DNA from 2 places in the Dermacoccus sp. GAS27A genome. Region 2 is predicted to be linked to the other one. Evidence: riboswitches for the same ligand, from Rfam matches in the RefSeq annotation. Region 2 holds a riboswitch; the other holds the start of a gene.

Region 1 (7,687 bases), on a different contig from region 2:
CAGTTGGGCCGCGCAGGGCCAGAGTCACCGGGCGCGCAGCTGGAATAACCGGCCGCGCCGTCCCGTTCGGCAAGTAGTTGCATTTTCAACTACATGAATGCATGGACCAAGGGAGGCCCTCATGCAGTTCGGCATCTTCACCGTCGGTGACGTCACGACGAACCCGACGACAGGGCGCACCGTCAGCGAGCACGAGCGCATCGCGAACACCGTCGAGATGGCGAAGCTCGCCGACGAGGTGGGCCTCGACGTCTTCGCCACGGGCCAGCACCACAACCCGCCGTTCGTCGCACCGGCCAACCCGGCCGTGCTGATGGCGAACCTCGCGGTGGTGACGAAGAACATCATCCTGTCGACGTCGACGACGCTCATCACGACGACGGACCCGGTGCGCATCGCCGAGGACTACGCCTACGCGCAGCATCTCGCCGGCGGCCGCGTCGACCTCATGCTGGGGCGCGGCAACACCGGCCCGGTCTACCCGTGGTTCGGCAAGGACATCCGCGACGGCATCCCGCTCGCCATCGAGAACTACGCGCTGCTGCGCCGCCTGTGGAACGAGGAGAACGTGACGTGGGAGGGCAAGTTCCGCACACCGCTGCAGGGTTTCACCTCGACGCCGCGCCCGCTCGACGACATCGCGCCGTTCGTCTGGCATGGCTCGATCCGCAGCCCCGAGATCGCGGAGCAGGCCGCCTACTACGGTGACGGTTTCTTCCACAACCACATCTTCTGGCCGCCGCAGCACGCTGCGCAGATGGTGCAGTTCTACCGGGAGCGCTTCGAGCACTACGGTCACGGCCGGGCGCAGGACGCGATCGTCGGCCTCGGTGGGCAGGTGTTCATGGCCGAGTCGAAGGCGAAGGCGATGGAGACGTTCCGCCCCTACTTCGATCACGCGCCGGTCTACGGTGGGGCAGGTTCGTTGGAGGACTACACGCGTCAGACGCCGCTGACGGTCGGCACGCCGGACGAGGTCGTCGAGGCCACGCTCGGCTTCCGCGACTACGTCGGTGACTACCAGCGTCAGCTGTTCCTCATCGACCACGCCGGGTTGCCGCACGCCGAGGTCATGCACCAGATCGAGCTGCTCGGCACGAAGGTCGTGCCGCAGCTGCGCGCCGAGATGGACGTCCCACGCGCCGCCGGCGTGCCTGATGCCCCGACGCATGCCAGCCTGCTGGCTGCGCGCGCTGCCCAGGCGACCGACACGCCCTCGGCTGACGCCGGTCAGATGGGCCGCGTCGAGGCAGGTGTGCCGCGCGCTCCGCAGACCGACGACGTGACGGGAACGCGCGCCGAAGACCGTTGAGCATCAGCCCGGTTCGCCGACAACTCGGCTGACCGGCCCGGCGGGCGCCGCCGGCGGCGGCGTTCGGCCCAAACTCAGAACAACGAGACGAAGGAGAACACGATGACGAACTGGACGGCACGCCTCGCCGTGATCAGCGGCGGGCTGAGTGAGGAATCGTCGACGCATCGTCTCGCCCAGCTGCTGAGCGACGCGGTTGTCGAGAGTGCGCGGGAGCAGGGCGGCGAGGTCGTCGTCGAGCGGATCGACCTGCGGGCGCTGGCGCACGACATCACGACGGCGTCGTTGACGGGGTTCGCTCCCCCGGCGCTCGCGGACGCCTACGAGGTACTGGGCGCGGCCGACGCCGTGGTCGCGGTGACGCCGACGTACAAGGCGAGCTTCACGGGCTTGTTCAAGTCGTTCTGGGACGCGACTGCAGGCGGCGTGCTGAGCGGCGTGCCCGTCATCGTCGGCGCGACGGGCGGCTCCGCCCGACACTCACTGGTGACGGACACCGCCTTGCGACCGCTGTTCGCGTACATGAAGGCGCTCGTCATGCCGACGGCCGTCTACGCCGCGCCCGACGACTGGGCCGGGCGAAGCCTGGAAGCGCGTGCGAGCGAGGCTGCCGATGAGTTGACGCAGCAGCTAGAGCGCATGCTCGGCGGAGCAGACATGGTGGTGAACGGCGATTCTGACGCGCGCGTGTCCAAGGATGGGGAAGCGCCGAGAACATCGTCGAACTCGGTTCGTACGCTTGCCGAGACGCGAAATCGGGCGCGTGATCCGTTCGTCGCGGTGCCGACGATGGAAGAGATGTTGCGCCGCTGAGCACGAGTCGTGACCGGAGGGGTCCGTCAGGTTCGTCACAAACCTGACGGACCCCTTCGTCACGTTCGTCTGCGGGGATGTGCCATAGTCGGAAGTGTCCTTCGTGGGAGTCCTGAGAACAGGGCTGAGAGGGAGCTGATACTGCTCCGACCGCTACCCGACCTGACCCGGATCATGCCGGCGCAGGCAGCCAAGGAGACCTCATGGTCGCTCATCCTCCGTTCGGTGCCGACGTTCGTCGACGCCTGCTGCGTGGGGTCTTGCCGTGCCTTCGTCCGATCCGAAGGAGGCACCAACATGACGACGCTCGACTCGACCACTCCGTCCGTCACAACGCCCGATACCCGGGCTGACGGCGCCGCCGCGCGCCGCAAGCAGTACCGCGACGCGGACGGCCTGCGCGTGCCCTACACCGAGGTCATCCTCGACAACTCCCCCGGCACCGGCGCGGCCAACGCTCCCGTCGAGCTGTACGACACCTCCGGCCCGGGCAGTGACCCCGAGGTCGGGCTGCCGCCGTTGCGCGCCGAGTGGATCGCCGAGCGCGACGACGTCGAGACGTACGCCGGCCGAGAGCGCACCCTGCTCGACGACGGCCGCTCGGCCGTCCGACGCGGTGAGGCGAGCCACGAGTGGCGCGGCGAACGTCGCGCACCGCTGCGCTCCAAGGACGGTGCCGTCGTCACCCAGATGCACTACGCCCGCAAGGGATTGATCACCCCCGAGATGCGATTCGTCGCGGCGCGCGAGAACTGCGCCGTCGAACTCGTGCGCGACGAGGTCGCCGCCGGACGCGCGATCATCCCCGCCAACGTCAACCACCCGGAGAGCGAGCCGATGATCATCGGGCGTCGCTTCCTCGTCAAGGTCAACGCGAACATCGGAAACTCGGCCGTGACGTCGTCGATCGCCGAGGAGGTCGACAAGCTGACGTGGGCGACGACGTGGGGCGCCGACACCGTCATGGACCTGTCGACCGGTGACGACATCCACACGACGCGCGAGTGGATCATCCGCAACTCCCCCGTCCCGATCGGCACCGTGCCGATCTACCAGGCCCTCGAGAAGGTCAACGGTGAGGCCGACAAGCTGACGTGGGAGATCTTCCGCGACACCGTCATCGAGCAGTGCGAGCAGGGCGTCGACTACATGACGATCCACGCCGGCGTGCTGCTGCGCTACGTGCCGATGACGGCCGAGCGCATCACGGGCATCGTCAGCCGCGGCGGCTCGATCATGGCCGGCTGGTGTCTCGCGCACCACGAGGAGAACTTCCTCTACACCCACTTCGACGAGCTGTGCGAGATCTTCGCCCGCTACGACGTCGCCTTTTCCCTCGGTGACGGCCTGCGCCCCGGCTGCACTGCCGACGCCAACGACGAGGCGCAGCTTTCCGAGCTGCGCACCCTCGCCGAGCTGACGAAGCGGGCATGGCAGTTCGACGTCCAGGTCATGGTCGAGGGCCCCGGGCACGTGCCGCTCGACCTCGTCGAGGAGAACGTGCGCCTGCAGCAGGAGTGGTGTGACGGCGCGCCGTTCTACACGCTCGGCCCGCTCGTCACCGACGTCGCACCCGGCTACGACCACATCACTTCCGCAATCGGCGCGACGACGATCGCGATGGGTGGCACCGCGATGCTGTGCTACGTCACGCCGAAGGAGCACCTCGGGCTGCCGAACCGTGATGACGTCAAGACCGGCGTCATCACGTACAAGCTCGCGGCGCACGCCGCCGACGTAGCGAAGCGCCACCCCGGCGCGCGGGCGTGGGATGACGCGTTGAGCAAGGCGCGCTTCGAGTTCCGTTGGAACGACCAGTTCAACCTGTCGCTCGACCCCGACACCGCGCGCGAGTTCCACGACGAATCGCTGCCCGCAGAGGCGGCGAAGACGGCACACTTCTGCTCGATGTGCGGGCCGAAGTTCTGCTCGATGCGCATCAGCCAGGACGTGCGCGACCGCTTCGGTGACGCCGGCGCCCAGCAGCGCGTCGTCAGCGAGCGCGAGGCCCGTGAGGGCATGCAGCAGATGTCGAAGACGTTCGTCGAGCTCGGACGCAGCGTCTACGTCGAACCCGACACCGCCCACGCCTTGGCAACCCCCACGCCCCAGGACTGACGGGTTCGCATCGGTGGGGGGTGGAGCAACTCGACTCCGCCCCTCACCGACTCTTGTCTCCGCCCCATCTGCTATCTACGTCCACATTCGCGAACGGCGTACCCATCTGCGCTTTTCGGTCACATTCGCTTGTGCCACGGCCTGCCGGGCCGGCTCGAGCGTCAGCCCGTCGCGCGAGCTTGCTCCGCCAGACGCGGCAGGTCGTCGAGGCTGACGGCGGCGAGGTCGGGGACGACGACGAGGCCGTCGAGCTGCGGAATCTCGACGAGGTGCGGCACGGCGAGCGTGGGGACGCCGGCCGCGACGGCCGAGCGCACGCCCGTCGCGGAATCCTCGATCGCGACGCACTCATCCGGGCGCAGGCCCAGCTCGGCCGCGGCCCGCACGTACGCCTCCGGGTCCGGCTTGCCCGCACTCACCATGTCACCGGTGACGACGACCTCGAACGTCCCGGCCGGCAACGCGTCGACGAGCACCCGCGCGAACGACTCGTACGACATCGTGACGAGCGCGCACGGCATCCCCGCCTCGTGGGCGGCGAGCAGCAGCTCTTGCGCTCCGGGGCGCCACGGCACGTGCTGCTTCAGCTTCTCGATGACCTGCTCGAGCAGGACGTCGACGATCTCGTCCGGTGTCAGCGGAATACCCGTCTGATCCTTGATCATCTGCCCCGTGACGGGCAGCGCGTTGCCGACGAGCTGGAACGCCTGCTTCTCGCTCCACGACGCCCCGTACGACTCGATGAGGCCGCGCTCGGCCTCCATCCAGTACGGCTCGGTGTCGATGACGGTGCCGTCCATGTCCCACAGGATCGCGCGGGGGGCATGCGAACCATGCGCCGCGCGCGTGGACGTCGATGAGTCGGGCGCGTCGAGGCGGGCGTCGAGATGGTTCAGGTGCGGCGTCGGGTTCACGCGTCAGTCCTCCGGGTCGTATCCGAGGTTGGGGGCCAGGTGGCGCTCGGCCTCGGCCATCGACCATCCCTTGCGCTCAGCGTAGTCGGCGACCTGATCGCGTCCGATCCGCCCGACGACGAAGTATTGCGCCTGCGGGTGCGCGAAGTACCACCCGCTCACGGACGCGCCGGGCCACATCGCCCGCGACTCGGTCAGTTCGACCCCGATCGACGCGGTCACGTCGAGCAGCTCGAACAGCGTGTCCTTCTCGGTGTGCTCGGGGCACGCCGGGTAGCCGGGCGCGGGACGGATGCCCTGGTAGCGCTCCTGGATGAGTTCGTCGTTCGTGAGCTTCTCCCCCGCCTCGTAACCCCAGAACTCGCGGCGCACACGCTCGTGCAGCCGCTCCGCGAACGCCTCCGCGAGACGGTCGGCGAGGGCCTCCAGCAGGATCGCCGAGTAGTCGTCGAGCCCCTCCTTGTAGGCCTTGATCCGCCCCGGCAGCTCCGTGCCAGCGGTGACGGCGAACGCGCCGACCCAGTCGTCGGCCGCACCCGTAGGGGCGACGAAGTCGGCGAGCGAGCGGTTCGGCACGCCGTCACGGTGCGTGCCCTGCTGACGCAGGTGGTGCAGGCGCGCCACCTCGGACGAACGCGACGCGTCGCCGAACAGTACGGTGTCGTCACCGTCGGCCTGCGCCGGCCAGAACCCGATGACACCCGCCGGGTGCAGCCAGCCCTCGTCACTGATGCGGTCGAGCATCGTCTGCGCGTCGTCGTACAGCTTGCGCGCCGCCTCGCCCTGCGCGGGGTTGCTCAGGATGTCGGGGAAGCGCCCCTTCATCTCCCAGGCGGCGAAGAACGGCTGCCAGTCGATGTACTCACGCAGCTCGCTCACCGGGTAGTCGGTGAACACCTTCGTCACGGGGGCGCCGTCGACGGCGAGCGCCGGGACGTCGGGCACGCCTGCAGACCAGTCGATCTCGGTGACGTTGGCGCGCGCCTCGTCGAGCGTCAGCAGCGGACGCTCGTCGCGCTTGGCCGCGTGTCGGGCGCGCAACGCGTCGTAGTCGGCGACGACGTCGGCAAGCAGAGCCTCGCGCCGTTTCCCCGTCGACAACAGCGCAGCGACGACCGGCACCGAGCGCGAGGCGTCCTTCACCCACACGACGGGCTCGTCGTAGCGTCCGTCGATCTTGACGGCCGTGTGCGCACGCGACGTCGTCGCGCCGCCGATGAGCAGCGGCTGCGTGAACCCCTGGCGCTGCATCTCGGACGCGAGGTGCACCATCTCGTCGAGCGACGGCGTGATGAGGCCCGACAACCCGATGATGTCGGCGTCGTGCTCGCGCGCGGCGTCGAGGATCTTCTGCGGCGCGACCATGACGCCGAGGTCGATCACCTCGTAGTTGTTGCACTGCAGCACGACGCCGACGATGTTCTTGCCGATGTCGTGCACGTCGCCCTTGACGGTGGCAAGCACGACGGTGCCGTTCGTCTGCTTGCTCGTGACGCCGCTGGCTTCCTTCTCCGCCTCGATGAACGGGATGAGGTAGGCGACGGCCTTCTTCATGACGCGTGCCGACTTCACGACCTGCGGCAGGAACATCTTGCCGGCGCCGAACAGGTCCCCGACGACGCCCATGCCGTCCATGAGCGGGCCTTCGATCACCTCGAGCGGACGCTTGCCTTCGGCCTCCAGCTCGGCGCGCATCTGCTCGGTGTCGCCTTCGACATGGTCGTCGATGCCCTTGACGAGCGCATGCGTGATGCGTTCGCGCACCGGCAGTTCGCGCCACTGTTCCGTCTTCGCCTCCGCCTGCTCACCGCTCGAGTTGTACCGTTCGGCGGCCTCGAGCAGCCGTTCCGTGGCGTCGGCGCGGCGGTTGAGGACGGCGTCCTCGATCAGCTCGCGCAGTTCGGGGTCGATCTCGTCGTAGACGACGAGCGCGCCGGCGTTGACGATGCCCATGTCCATGCCCGCGGCGACCGCGTGGTAGAGGAAGACGGCGTGGATCGCCTCGCGCACCGGGTTGTTGCCGCGGAAGCTGAACGACACGTTCGACACGCCACCGCTGACGAGGGCGCCGGGCAGGTTCGCCTTGATCCACCGCGTGCCCTCGATGAAGTCGACGCCGTAGTTCGCGTGCTCCTCGATACCCGTGCCGATCGCGAAGATGTTCGGGTCGAAGATGATGTCCTCGGCCGGGAAGTCGACGTCGGGGCCGGTGAGGATGTCGTAGGCCCGCTTCGTGATCGTCTTGCGCCGCTCGAGGGTGTCGGCCTGGCCGTCCTCGTCGAACGCCATGACGACGATCGCCGCGCCGTAGCGCTTGCACAGCCGGGCGTGCTCGATGAACGGTTCGACGCCCTCCTTCATCGAGATCGAGTTGACGATCGACTTGCCCTGGATGCACTTCAGCCCGGCCTCGATGACCTCCCACTTCGAGGAGTCGACCATGACCGGGACGCGGCAGATGTCGGGTTCCGAGGCGATGAGCTTGCAGAAGCGATCCATCGCGGCGACGCCGTCGATCATGCCCTCGTCC
Region 2 (7,687 bases):
GTACCCCAACGTCGATTTGACGGTGCACCTCTTCAGCCAACCCGACCCCACCGCAACGGGATTCGACACCACCGTCGCGATGGGCGAGAGCGGGCTCGGCGTGACGATGACGTCACTGCACGACATCCACGGCCCCGTCGGACGCATCGCGCAGAGCCTGACGGTCCGCAAGCTCTGACGCGCGATGTTGCCCGGGAATCGTCAGTGGGTGAACTGCACGCCCTGGGAGGCGTCGAGCACGACGCCGACGCGGGCGCCGGGCTCGAGCGCGGCCGGTTCGACGTCGCCGGGGTAGGCCACGGCAGCCAGCTCCAGCGTGGGCAGCGCATCGAGCCGGACGCTCACGCGCGTCACCTCGTCCGCCACCGCGCTGTGCACGACGCTCGCCGCCAGCGCGCGGGGGGCCCGGGCGTCACGCGCTTCGGCCGCTTCGCCCCACGAGGAACCATGTGTCGCCCCGGCGTCACGCATTGCGACACCGTCTCCCGAAGAGGAGCCGGACGCCGTTCCTGTCGCAGCCACCCGTAGCGCATTCTGACGCAACTTCCAACGCCCCGGCGCGAGGCCCACCGCTGCCGCCTCGTCGGGGTCCAGGGTCGTCGTGAAGCCGAGGAAACCGGCGGTGTCTTCGTCGGACGGCGCGGCCCACACCTCACGCACGGCACCGTGCTGGACGATGCGTCCCTCGCGCATGACGGCGATGTCGTCGGCGACGGTGAGCGCCTCGCCGTGATCGTGCGTGACGAACAGTGCGGTCGCGTTCTCGGCCGTGAGGATGGCCCGCAGATCGGTCGACAACCGCTCGCGCAGGCCTCTGTCGAGGGCCGAGAGCGGCTCGTCGAGGAGCAACAACCGCGGTCGCACCGCGAGGGCGCGCGCGAGCGCCACACGCTGCTGTTGACCGCCGGACAGCGTTGCGGGAGAACGCTTCTCGTAGCCAGGCAGCCCGACGAGGTCGAGCAGTTGCCCGACGCGCGCGGCCTGCTCGGCGCGCCCCACGCCACGTCGCGCCAGCCCGTAGGCGACGTTCGCGGCGACGTCGAGGTGCCCGAACAGTTGGCCGTCCTGGAACATCAGCGCGAAGTCGCGCTTGTGCGTCGGCACGCGCGTCACGTCGTCGCCGTCGAAGCTGACGCGCCCCGCGTCGAGACGCTGCAACCCTGCGACGGCGCGTAGCAGCGTCGACTTGCCGCAGCCGCTCGGGCCGAGGACGGCGAGCACGCGCCCGGCGTCGACGGTGACGTCGACGTCGTCGAGCGCCGGCACCTCCTGGCCGGCGAACGTCACGCAGGCGCCGCTGACGACGAGCCCGCGCGCCGCCTCCACGGCCCGCTCACCATCGGGCCGCTCTCCACGAGACGTCCTCCCGTCAGCCCGCCCTTCGCCGACCGGCGTGCCGCCAGTGTGCACCGAACCGGCGTCGCCTCGTCTGAGTCGTCCCACCATCAGCCCATCCTCCCTGCGGCGGCGCCGCCGATCTTGTCGACGGACACCATGACGAGGCCAGTCACGGCTGCGAGCACGACGGACGCTGCCATCGCGCCACCGAAGTTGGCGTCGCCGGGGCGCCCGATCAGCTGGTAGATGACGACGGGCAGCGTCGGCGAATCAGGTTGCGCGAGAAAGGCCGTCGCACCGAACTCGCCGAGCGAAACCGCGAGCGCGAACCCGGCTGCCGCGACGAAGGGTCGCCACAGCACCGGCCGATCCGCCGTCATCCATGCGCGGATCGGCGAGGCCCCGAGCGCGGCGGCCGCCTCGCGCGGACGTGGGTCGAGCGAGCGCAGCACGGGCGTCAGCGTGCGCACGACGAGCGGTAGCGCGACCATCGCCTGCGCGATCGGAATGAGCGCTGACGACGAACGCAGGTCGAGAGGCGGCCGGTCGAGCGTGATGAGGAAACCGAAACCGACGGTGACGGCCGAGACGCCGAGCGGCAGCATGAACGCCGCGTCGAGCAGCCGGACGACACGCCGCCCCGTCGGGCTCGCCGCGCGCCACGACACGACGACGCTGACGCACACCCCCAGCACGAGCGCGAGCAACGCAGCGTCGATCGCGATGCGCCAGCTCTGCGAGAGCGCGCTGACGACCCCGAGGTCACCCAATCCGCGATAGTGCTGCACGGTCCAGCCGCCATCGGAACGCAGCGAGCGCACGAGCAGCGTCACCAGTGGCGCCAGGATGAGCGCCCCGACGGCGGCGGTGAGCGTCAGGGCAGCCACGTCACCGCGCCCAGGACGTCGCAGCGCCGTCTGCTGCGTCACGCCGCGTCGCACCCGCTCGTCATGACGCCCGATGCGCGAGCGTTCGCTGACGACGAGCAGCGCCGCGACGAGGACGAACTGCGTCACTGACAGCACCGCCGCGGCTCGCAGGTCGAGGAATTCGACGGTGAGGGAGTAGATCTCCGTCTCGAGCGTCGAGTAGCGCAGGCCACCGAGCATGAGGACGATGCCGAACGCCGTCGAGCAGAACAGAAACACGACGCTCGCGGCGCTGACGACGGCGGGGCGCAGCTGCGGCCACGTCACCGTCCGGAAGACCTCCCGCGGTGAGGCCCCGAGTGCCGCCGCCGACTCCGCCGTGCGCGGGTCGAGCGACGCCCACATCGGCCCGACGGTGCGCACGACGACGGACACGTTGAAGAACACCATCGCGAGCAGCACCGGCTGCCACGAGCCGTCCCAGCCCAAGCAGGCAAGCGGGCCACCGTCGGCGAACAGCGACCGGAACGCGACGCCGACGACGACCGTCGGCATGACGAACGGCAGGACGACGAGCGCGCGCCACACCCCCGCCCCCGGCACGCGCAACCGGTACAGAGCGTGCGCGACGGGCACACCTAGCACCACCGAGCACGCCGTCGCGAGCGCCGCCATCCACACGGTGAACCACAGCACGCGCAGGATGCGCGGGCGCGTCAGGACGTCCGTGAATCCGCCCAGATCGACGCGCCCACCAGGCGCGAGCCCACGCACCGCCATCGCCGCGACGGGCCACGCGAAGAAGATCGCGAGGAACACGAGCGGGACGACGGCAAGCACGGCCATGACGAAAGGCGCGCGAGCGCCCCCGTCTCGTGCGCCGCGACGCAGACCATCACGGGTGCCGTTCATCGCTCGGGCGTCACTTGGACGTGACGTCCTTCCACTTCGTCAGCCATTCGGAACGGTTCTTGTCGATGTCGGCGGGCGACACCTCGATCGACTTCGTCGGCTGCTTCGCGTTCGCCGCCCACGCCTTGGGCAGTTCGACGTTCGAGTCGACGGGGAAGACGTACATCGAGTCGGGCAGCGATTTCTGGAAGCTCGCACCGTTCATGAAGTTGATAAGTGCCTTCGCGCCGTCGGGGTTCTTCGCTCCCTTGAGCACACCGGCGTACTCGGTCGATCGGAAGCACGTGTCGAGCAGCGCCGACGTCGTCGACGTGCCCGCCTTGTCGACGGTGAACGCCGGCGAGCTGTCGTAGCTGACGACGATCGGACGCTTGCCCTTGCCACTGCCGCTGAAGTCGACCTCGTACGCGTCGCTCCAGCCCGACGTCAGCTTGAGCCCGTTCGCCATGAGCTTCTTCCAGTACGCCTCCCAGCCGTCCTGGCCGTAGTGGCCGACGGTCGCGAGGAAGAACGCCATGCCCGGCGAGCTCGACGACGCGCCCGGCGCGACCATGAGGTTCTTGTACTCGGGCTTGACGAGGTCGTCGAACGAAGCGGGCTTCGTCTTGTGGTTCTTCGTGAACCACGCGTCGTCGACGTTGACGCACACCGACGCGGTGTCGATCGGCGCCAGCTGCCCCTTGCCCTGGCCGTCCGGCAGCTCGTACTTCGACGCCGACGCAGGCGCGCCCTTCGGGCTGTACGGCTCGAGGACGTCGTTCGTGGCGACACGCGAGGCGAACGTGTTGTCGATGCCGAACACGACGTCACCGAGCGGGTTGTTCTTGCTCAGCACGAGCTTGTTCGCGAGCTCACCGGCGTCACCGGACTTCACGACCTTGACGGTGTAGCCCGTCTGCTTCGTGAACTCGGCCATGACGTTCTTGTCGGGCGCCCACGACTCGTGCGTCACCAACGTGACCGTCTTCGACGCGCCCGAACCCGACGCACCCGAGCCGCCCGCCGAACTCGACTTCGACCCCGACGAGTTGTTGTCGACGCTGCACGCCGCCAGCGCACCCACGCACGCGAGCGCCAGCACGGCGCGGCCACCACGAGACATCATGTGAACGTTCCTCCTCACGGCCAGTGAGGGACGTCGTCGCCCGCACGTACGCGCGACGAGTGAGAACTCGACTTCCTCCGCCGGTGCTAACCGGGTCAGGTTCGAGGGTTTGGTGCCGGGTGCGGCACGATCTCAGCGCACACTGCGCTCCCCTGTCGTTCGAGCGCGAGATTAGCACCGACCACCGACGGACGACACGCTTCGGCCCGCTTCGCACTCCGGCATCCCCGCTGACGGCTCGTGCGCACCTCACGCCGACGCCCGATCCCCCGTGCAAGAGGCGACCGCCACGACGCCCACCCCCGTCAGACCGGGCCGATGACCATGCCGACTGGCGCAGCGACACATGCACGCGCGAGGATGGACCCAAGACATCAACGGCCCGAGGCTCGACGACGCCTCACGACGGCCGACGACACGTAAGGGGAAACACCATGGGCAACCTCGTGTGGAAGGTGCTGAGCATGGGCGCCGGCATCGTCGCGAGCAAGATCGCGACGACCACCGCCACCAAGACGTGGAAGATGACGACCGGCAAGAGCCCGCGCAGCGCGAAGGACCCGAACGCCAGCATCATCGAAGCCGCGATCTACGCCGCCATCTCCACCGGCGCACTCGCCGCCGCGAAGATGTACGCCGAACGCCGCGCCGCCGACTACTTCACCAAGTCCGCCGGCCACCCGCCGCAGGCCCTCGTCAAGCGCGCCGAAGAAGAAGCCAAGGAAGCCCAGAAGGGCAAGAGCCAGGCGCCCGTCGTCGTCATGAAGTAATTCCCCTTCGTCCGCTTTCCGGCGTGGGAGCCTCGCGGGCTCGGCTCCCACGCTCGGTGCAGCAGACTCGGGGGCGTCCATGTCGCGCATGGAGCCGTCCGCTTGGAGGGTCAGGTTCTGCCTGGCCCTCCTCGCGTGTCTCGGGCCGACGCATCACTGAGCGTCGCGAATTTCGTCCACACCGACGAATCACGTCCACATTTGCGATTCACGTCCACCTCGGCGAACATCGTCCACATTCACGTCCCGGCCGAACGTCACGCCGCGCTCCGGTGGCATCTGACGACATGAGCACGGCCACCCGAGCGCAACTGCGCCTCGGCACGTCAGGGGGGACGTAAGCCGCCTGGAAAGGCACCGTCCACCCCGCAGGCGTCGCCGACCGCGTGCGCCTCGAGTACTACGCGGCGAACCTCTTCGACACCGTCGAACTCAACGCCAGCTACTACCGCTGGCCGGCACTCACGAGCCTCGAGGGCTGGCACCGCCGCCTACCCGGCGGGTTCCGCATGACCGTCAAGGCATGGGCAACCGGCATCAACGGCTGGCTCACCGAGGGACGCACCGTCTGGGCGTACTTCAACAACGACATCGACTGCGCCGCCGTCGCCAACGCGCAGACCCTGGGCCGCTTCGTCCACGACCGCACGTGACCGATCAGCCCTGCTTCACCCATGCGGCCCCTCACCTCGCCCGCCATCGCCCGAGATCCGCCCACCTCCGCGCGACGGACCAGAACCCGCCCGCCTCGTCCGCGAGCGCACGTGAGCCGTCTGCCGTAACGTCGTGCCCATGACCACCGCACAGGGCACGAACGCGACGAACGACGAGGGCGCAGAGGGCGAGATCGTCCCCGAGGCGTTCAGCGAATACCGCGAGCACGAACCCGAGACCCCGGGCGTGCACGACGAATCCGTCACCGACGATGCGGAGCTGCGCCCCGACTACGCGGCCGTCATCGAGCGCATCGAGACGCTCGGGCCCGACGAGGTGTCGCGCCGCCTCGAAGCGGCCGGCAAGGGCCTGACCGAGCTCGGCGTGACGATCAACTCCGAGGACGGCAACCGCCCGTACCCGATCGACATCGTGCCGCGCATCATCTCGGCCGAGCGCTGGGCCGAGCTCAGCGCCGGCGCCGAGCAGCGCGTCCGTGCGCTCGAACTCTTCCTGCGCGACGTCTACGGCCCCGGCGAGATCATCAAGGCGGGCCGCGTCGACGCCGACATGCTGCGTCGCTCGCCCGGCTGGTCCAAGGACGGCCAGCGGGTGCCCGCTGACTTCGTCCGCGCCGGCATCTGCGGCCTCGACCTCGTCTCGCCCGCGTCCGGCGAGTGGATGGTGCTCGAGGACAACCTGCGCATGCCCGGCGGGCTCGGCATGACGCACATCAACCGCGAGGTGCTCGAGAACCACTTCGCCGAGATCCTGCCGCCCGCCGAGACGCTCGAGCACCCGACCCGGACGTACGGGCTGCTGCACGAGTCGCTCGTCGCGAGCGCAAGACTCGTCGACGGTGGCGTTGCCGGGGGCGAGATCGGCCTGTGCATGGTCTCCCCCGGCCCGACGGACACGACTTGGTACGAGCAGAACCTCGTGAGCGGCCAGGTCGGCGCCGCCATCGTGACGGCGGACGCCCTCGTCGTCGACGACGGCAAGCTGTGGCGCCTCGACGGCGGCGAACGTCACCGCGTGCACCTGCTCAACCCGCGCATGGGTGAGACCGAGCTGTTCGGAGCGAAGGGCGCGGACGGTCGTCCGCTCGGCGACGCGCTGCGTGACGTGCTCGCGGCGGGCGCGGTCGCCATCGTCAATGCGCCCGGCAACGGCCTCGCCGACGACAAGGCGACGTACGCGCTCGTGCCCGACATCATCGATTTCTACCTCGGCGAGAAGCCGCTGCTCGCGCAGGTGCCGACGCTGCTGTGCGCCCGCGAGGACCAGCGCGAGGAGGTGCTCGATCGCCTCGACGAACTCGTCGTCAAGCCGATCGACGGCTACGGCGGCAGCGGCATCACCGTCGGCCCGGAGTGCTCGGCCGACGAGCTGGAGACGCGCCGTCGGGAGATCCGTGAGACGCCGGAGCGCTTCGTCGCGCAGGACATCGTGCCGTTGTCGACCCTGCCGACGCTCGTCGACGGCTCGTTCGCGCCGAGCCATGTCGACCTGCGCGCGTTCGTGCTGCAGCGCCCGGACGAGCAGGACGCCTCGCGCACCGTCGCCGTCACGGCACCGGGAGCGATGACGCGCGTCGCCCCAGCGGGCACGATGATCGTCAACGTCTCGGCCGGCGGCGGCGCGAAGGACACCTGGATCCAGCGCTGACGCCCGCATCGCGGCCCGGTGCGACGCTCGAAGCGCCCTGACGCGATCGTCGACGGCCGCGCCACCGTGCGCAGAGTTACGCCAACCTGCGCAGAACCGCGCCCGGTCGCGCAGCCCCATGCCTCTGCGGGCAAGTGCACCCAGGTGCACTTGCCCGCAGAGGAGACGGGGCGCGGCGCCGTGGGTGAGACTGGAGTCATGACGCCCGACGCCAGCCAGCAGCCGACCGAGTTCATCCGCACGATGGCCGACGGCACGACGAAGCAGGTCAACCCGCTGAGCGGTACGAAGGTGTGGACGGTGCCAGGCCGCGGCGACCGTCCCCTCGGGCTCGTCCCGCCTGGCGTCAAGGACCTCGAACCGCACGACTT

The links. Region 2 has a riboswitch for thiamine pyrophosphate ahead of ABH936_RS10830 (thiamine ABC transporter substrate binding subunit). Riboswitches for the same ligand answer to the same signal wherever they lie in the genome.
Region 1: it holds a riboswitch for thiamine pyrophosphate, as region 2 does, so the genes downstream of both, thiC (phosphomethylpyrimidine synthase ThiC) here and ABH936_RS10830 (thiamine ABC transporter substrate binding subunit) in region 2, are expected to answer to the same signal.

What each region holds. Positions count from the first base shown of each region.
Region 1 is NZ_JBIYDW010000004.1:248,838-256,524, reverse strand. Features, by position in the region: gene ABH936_RS06265 (CE1758 family FMN-dependent luciferase-like monooxygenase) at 122-1,312, shown strand; gene ABH936_RS06260 (CE1759 family FMN reductase) at 1,415-2,125, shown strand; TPP riboswitch at 2,219-2,333, shown strand; gene thiC (phosphomethylpyrimidine synthase ThiC) at 2,423-4,243, shown strand; gene ABH936_RS06250 (HAD family hydrolase) at 4,405-5,157, opposite strand; gene metH (methionine synthase) at 5,161-7,687, opposite strand, start outside.
Region 2 is NZ_JBIYDW010000009.1:80,198-87,884, reverse strand. Features, by position in the region: gene ABH936_RS10845 (thioesterase family protein) at 1-178, shown strand, start outside; gene ABH936_RS10840 (ABC transporter ATP-binding protein) at 202-1,326, opposite strand; gene ABH936_RS10835 (ABC transporter permease) at 1,446-3,053, opposite strand; gene ABH936_RS10830 (thiamine ABC transporter substrate binding subunit) at 3,130-4,224, opposite strand; TPP riboswitch at 4,280-4,388, opposite strand; gene ABH936_RS10825 (DUF4235 domain-containing protein) at 4,659-4,994, shown strand; partial or broken gene ABH936_RS10820 (DUF72 domain-containing protein) at 5,372-5,647, shown strand; gene ABH936_RS10815 (circularly permuted type 2 ATP-grasp protein) at 5,787-7,316, shown strand; gene ABH936_RS10810 (DUF4921 family protein) at 7,515-7,687, shown strand, end outside.